Regions from separate parts of the Streptomyces sp. NPDC002328 genome, predicted to be linked through region 1. Evidence: riboswitches for the same ligand, from Rfam matches in the RefSeq annotation. Region 1 holds a riboswitch; the other holds the start of a gene.
What was found. Region 1 has a riboswitch for glycine ahead of gcvP (aminomethyl-transferring glycine dehydrogenase). Riboswitches for the same ligand answer to the same signal wherever they lie in the genome.

Region 1 (2,944 bases):
GCGGTGGTACCCGCGGACGGCGAGCAGCCCGGCCAGCTCGCCCTGCGAGCCGGCGTTGGGCTGGAGGGACACCTTGTCGTAGCCGGTGACCTCGGCGAGCCCCTCCTCCAGCTCGCGGATGAGCGTGAGGTAGCCCTGCGCCTGCTCGGCGGGCGCGAACGGGTGCAGCTGCCCGAACTCGGGCCAGGTGACCGGCTCCATCTCGGTGGTGGCGTTGAGCTTCATGGTGCAGGAGCCCAGCGGGATCATGCCCCGGTCGAGCGCGTAGTCCCGGTCGGCCAGCCGGCGCAGGTAGCGCAGCATCGCCGTCTCGGAGCGGTGCTGGTGGAAGACGGGGTGCGCCAGGATCTCGTCGGTGCGCAGGAGCCCGGCGGGCAGGGTGTCCTCGGTGACCGCGTCCAGCGCCGCGATGTCGCCCTCCGTGCCGAAGGCGGCCCAGACGGCGCCGATCTGGGCGCGCCCGGTGGTCTCGTCGCAGGCGATCGACACCTGGTCGGCGTCGACGAGGCGCAGGTTGACGCCGTTGCCCCGCGCGGCGGCGACGACCTCGGCGGCCCGGCCCGGCACCCGGACGGTCAGCGTGTCGAAGTACGAGCCGTGCACCACCTCGGCCCCGCCGGCCGTCAGCCCCGCGGCGAGGATCGTCGCGTACCGGTGCGTCCGCCGCGCGATCGCCCGCAGCCCGTCGGGGCCGTGGTAGACGGCGTACATCCCGGCCATGACGGCGAGCAGGACCTGCGCCGTGCAGATGTTGCTGGTCGCCTTCTCGCGCCGGATGTGCTGCTCACGCGTCTGCAGCGCCAGCCGGTACGCCTTGTCGCCGTCCGCGTCGACGGAGACGCCTACGAGCCGCCCGGGCAGGCTGCGCGCGTACTTCTCCCCGACGGCCATGTAGCCTGCGTGCGGCCCGCCGAAGCCCATCGGCACCCCGAACCGCTGCGTCGTGCCGACCGCGATGTCCGCGCCCAGCTCGCCGGGCGAGGTCAGCAGCGTCAGCGCGAGCAGGTCGGCGGCGACGATGACGAGCGCCCCCAGCCCGTGCGCCTGGTCGATCACGGGCTTGACGTCCCGCACGACGCCGGAGGCGCCCGGGTACTGGAGCAGCACGCCGTTGATCTCACGCTCGGCGATGTCGGCGGGGATGCCGTCGGCGAGGTCGGCGACGACCACCTCGACGCCGGTCGGCTCGGCGCGGGTCTCGATCACGGCGATCGTCTGCGGCAGCACGTCCGCGTCGATCAGGAAGAGGCCCTTCTTGTTCTTCCCCATGCGCCGGGAGAGCGCCATCGCCTCGGCGGCGGCCGTCCCCTCGTCGAGCAGCGAGGCGCCGGAGGTGGGCAGCCCGGTGAGGTCGGCGACCATGGTCTGGAAGTTCAGCAGCGCTTCCAGCCGCCCCTGGGAGATCTCCGGCTGGTACGGCGTGTAGGCCGTGTACCAGGACGGGTTCTCCATGACGTTGCGCAGGATGACGGGCGGCGTGAACGTGCCGTAGTAGCCGAGCCCGATCATCGAGTCGAGGACCTGGTTGCGGTCGGCGAGCGAGCGCAGCTCGGCCAGCACCTCGGCCTCGGTGCGCGCGCCCGGCAGGGCCAGCGCGCCGGCGTTCTTGATCACATCCGGGACCGAGGCGGCGGTCAGCTCGTCCAGGGAGCCGTATCCGACCTGGGCGAGCATCTTGGCCCGCGCTTCCTGGTCGGGGCCGATGTGGCGCTGCTCGAAGGGGATTCCCTGTTCGAGGTCGGAGAGCGGAATGCGATGGGCGGTCATTGCGGAGGCCTCCTGGTCTGACGCGACCTTCGAGGGGCACCACTGGCGCGGGTACCCGGACGGCCTCCCCCTCTGTCATCTCAACCTGAGAGCTTCACCGGCCGCCCGAGGGAGCCCGGCTTTCACCGTCGGTGAGAGCGGAGGCTTCCGCCACCGCTCTGCTTTCCAGAGTGACCTCGTCCGTGCGGTACAGGGGCCTGAGAGATTCCGGGGAGGATTTGCTCCTTCGGCGCCTCCGATGGTGTCCGGAGGACTCTCCCGCACGGGGTCAGCAGCCGTTGCCAGACTACCAGCGGGGTCAACGCCCCCTCCTTTCGAGTGGCCGCCGGTCCCGATGTGCTCTTTTGTAGTGCTTACGGATGAGGTGCGACCATGTGGAGGGCCCCGTGCAGACCGACATCGATCCACGCAACCTGATCGGCCGCAAGGCGTTCGACCGCGACGGCGCCAAGATCGGCACGGTGGACGAGGTCTACCTCGACGACGCCACCGGCGTCCCGGAATGGGCCGCGATACGCACCGGCCTGTTCTCGCGGGACGCCTTCGTCCCCCTGGAGCCCAGCGAGCTGGTCGAGGGCGCGCTGCGCGTCCCCTTCGAGCGCTCCCTCATCAAGGACGCCCCCGACTTCGGCGTGGGCCGCCACCTCTCCCCGGAGCAGGAACTCCAGCTCTACCACCACTACGGCCTCGATGTGGCCGCCCCTCCCCCGCTGCCCGACCACGACTTCGGCAGGCTGGCGGGCACGGACGAGACCTGATCCGGACCGTCCCCGGCGTCCGGCCCGACGCGGTCGTGGGGCGCGGGAGCGCCGGGTGACGTCGGGGCCGGGCAGGGGCCGGGTTCCGCGCGCGGATCGGCTTTCACCAGCGGCAGCGGGTCCGCCGGCTCCAGGGCGGGGTCGTCGGTGCGGAACGTCCGTACCCGGCCCACGGGCGAGTCGGGTGTCTCGAAGCGCACGGTGACCCGGCCCAGACCGCTGCCCTGCACCCAGCCGTGACCGAGCTCCGCGTGCCGCACGTCGTGCCCCGGCCGCCACAGGTGCTCGGCCGGCGTCTCCTCCCGCCCGGCGGGCTCGACCGGCTGCGGCTCCTCATCGGGCACGGCCGCCCGCTCCCCCGCGGCCTGCGCGAACAGGTCCTCCTGAGTGAAGTCCGCCAGCCCGCTGACGCCCACCCC
Region 2 (2,944 bases), on a different contig from region 1:
TTGGTCGACTCCAGCTCGCCGCAGGACTCGCCCGCGGTGACCGTGTCGCCGACCTCGGGGAGCTGGACGAAGACCACGTCGCCGAGCGCGTTGGCCGCGTGCTCCGTGATGCCGACCGTCGAGACGCCGTCCTCGGCGCCCGACAGCCACTCGTGCTCCTTGCTGTAGCGCAGCTGCTGCGGGTTGCTCATGGCCTGAATTCTCCTGTACGCGGGGGAGTGCTGGTGAAGGGGGACCTGCTCGGAACGCACGTGAGCAGCGGAAATGTGCGCAGGGTCACGCCGTGGGGCGAAGCACCGCGCCCAGTGTCTACTTCTGGCGCTTGTAGAACGGCAGCGCCACGACCTCGTACGGTTCGTGGCTGCCCCGGATGTCCACGCCGATGCCCGCGGCGCCCGGAACGGCGTGCGCGGCGTCGACGTACGCCATCGCGATCGGCTTGCCCAGGGTGGGGGAGGGGGCGCCGGAGGTGACCTCGCCGATCACCTGGCCGTCGGCGACCACGGCGTACCCGGCGCGGGGGACCCGGCGGCCCTCGGCGATCAGGCCGACGAGGACGCGCGGAATGTCGTGGTTGAGGTTCTCGAGGGCCTCGCGCAGCGCCTGGCGCCCCACAAAGTCGCCCTCCTTCTCGAACTTCACCACCCGGCCGAGCCCGGCGTCGAAGGGGGTGAGCGAGGTCGACAGCTCATGCCCGTACAGCGGCATCCCCGCCTCCAGGCGCAGCGTGTCCCGGCAGGACAGACCGCAGGGGATCAGACCGACGCCCTCGCCGGCCTTGGTCAGCGCCTGCCACAGCTCGACCGCGTGCTCCGGCTTCACGAACAGCTCGAAGCCGTCCTCGCCGGTGTAGCCGGTGCGGGCGATCAGCGCCGGGACGCCGGCGACCGTGCCGGGCAGCCCGGCGTAGTACTTCAGGCCGTCGAGGTCGGCATCGGTGAGGGACTTCACGATGCCGGGGGACTCGGGGCCCTGCACGGCGATCAGCGCGTACGCGTCCCGGTCGTCGCGCACCTCGGCGTCGAAGCCGGCGGAGCGCTCGACGAGTGCGTCGAGGACGACCTGGGCGTTGGAGGCGTTGGCGACGACCATGTACTCGGTCTCTTGGAGCCGGTAGACGATCAGGTCGTCGAGGATGCCGCCGTCCTCGCGGCAGATCATGGTGTAGCGGGCACGGCCGACGCCGACGGTCCCGATGTTGCCCACGAGGGCGTAGTTCAAGAGGGCCGCGGCCTGCGGTCCGGTCACCGTGATCTCGCCCATGTGCGAGAGGTCGAACAGGCCGGCCTTGGTGCGCACGGCGAGGTGCTCGTCGCGCTCGGAGCCGTAGCGCAGGGGCATGTCCCAGCCGGCGAAGTCGGTCATGGTCGCGCCGAGCGAGCGGTGCAGGGCGTCGAGGGCGGTATGGCGGAGCGGGGTACTGCTCATCGGGCGTTCGTCTCCCAAGGCATGACTGTGAGGTCGTTCCTCCCCATCTGTCATCGGAACCTGAGAGGTTCGCCATGAAGCCCGTCCGTGAACGGGACGGTCAGTGGCTTGCACCTTGGGTGGAGCCGCCCCCGGACAGGGGCCGGCCCGCTTTTCAGATGTGCCTCGCCCGCGCGGTAACGGGGCCTGAGAGATTCAAGGGAGGGACTTGCTCCTTCGGCGCCCCAGCCCGGCGCTTGCGGGAAGCGCCGCTGGGAACTCTCCCGCGCGGATTCAAACGGCCGGTATGCAGTTGGCGCGGCCATCATTGCACGGCACGCCCCGGTCGGGGCAGGCCCCGTCTGTAACCGGCTTGTGGCGGTACGCGCACGAAAACGGAAGACACCGCGCATTACCTTCTCTTTACGCTCGATGGGGAGAAGACTTGTCTGACCCCAGGGGAGGACGATCACGGTGAACAGGACCTCGACGTACGCGACGACCTCGGCGTACGCGACCACCACGGCGATCGGGCTGCCGGCCCAGCCGGCGACGCCGGTCCGGGGGGCGTGCGGCACCCGGCCCGCCCCCGTCGTCCGCGACCTGCGCGCCCGCGCCGGGCACAGCCCGCACGGGCTGCTGTTCGGGCCCCGGGACCTGGTGGTGGTCACCGGTCTGCCGGGCAGCGGCAAGTCCACGCTGATGAAACGTGCCGTGAAGGGCGTCCGCATCGACTCCCAGGACACCCGTGACCGCTGGGACGCGCGGATGCCGCGGGCGCTGCCGTACGCCCTCTACCGGCCGCTCGTCCGGCTGGCCCACTACGCGGGGCTGTGGCGGGCGCTGCGGTCGGGCAAGGGGGTCGTGGTGCACGACTGCGGCACGCAGGCGTGGGTGCGGGACTGGCTGGCCCGGGAGGCCCGCCGGCGCGGGGGCATGCTGCATCTGCTGCTGCTCGACGTGACCGTGGACACGGCGCTGGAGGGGCAGCGGGAGCGGGGGCGGGGCGTCTCCCGGTACGCGTTCCTGCGGCACCGCCGGGCCGCGTCCCGGCTGCTGCGGGCGGTGGAGAAAGGGCGGCTGCCCTCCGGCTGCGGCTCGGCGATCCTGCTGGACCGCGACGCGGCGGACACCCTGCGCCGCGTCGGCTTCACCGGCTGAGCCCCGGGGTGCGCCTGGATCTGGACGGGACGGCCGTTGCCGCTAGCCTTTCTGCACCAGTGGTTCTCGGCAGGCGGCGGTAGGCAGATGGAATTCCCCCCGGCGGACTTCCCGGCGGACTTCTCCGCGGGTTTCCCGGCACAGGCGCACCCCCCTTCGCACGGCGGTTGGCCCGGCAACGAGCTGGAGGAGGCGCTGTCCGCGTCCCTCGGCGTGCCGGGGGCCGGCGGGCGGATCGTGGAGGTGCTGGGCCGGAGCTTCGTGTGGATCCCGCTGCCCAGCGGCGGCGGCCCGCACAGCGGCCCGCTGGACCTGCCCACGCTGGAGCTCGACGGCCAGGTCTACGTGCCCGTCTTCAGCTCAGAGGAGCAGTTCC

Region 2: another riboswitch for glycine. It lies ahead of gcvT (glycine cleavage system aminomethyltransferase GcvT); the one in region 1 lies ahead of gcvP (aminomethyl-transferring glycine dehydrogenase).

Annotation. Positions count from the first base shown of each region.
Region 1 covers NZ_JBIARQ010000016.1:175,805-178,748, forward strand. The annotation lists gene gcvP (aminomethyl-transferring glycine dehydrogenase) at 1-1,767, opposite strand, end outside; glycine riboswitch at 1,943-2,038, opposite strand; gene ACFYX4_RS31790 (PRC-barrel domain-containing protein) at 2,154-2,525, shown strand; gene ACFYX4_RS31795 (DNA polymerase IV) at 2,447-2,944, opposite strand, start outside.
Region 2 covers NZ_JBIARQ010000010.1:47,598-50,541, forward strand. The annotation lists gene gcvH (glycine cleavage system protein GcvH) at 1-191, opposite strand, end outside; gene gcvT (glycine cleavage system aminomethyltransferase GcvT) at 310-1,428, opposite strand; glycine riboswitch at 1,593-1,704, opposite strand; gene ACFYX4_RS24215 (AAA family ATPase) at 1,876-2,568, shown strand; gene ACFYX4_RS24220 (enhanced serine sensitivity protein SseB) at 2,656-2,944, shown strand, end outside.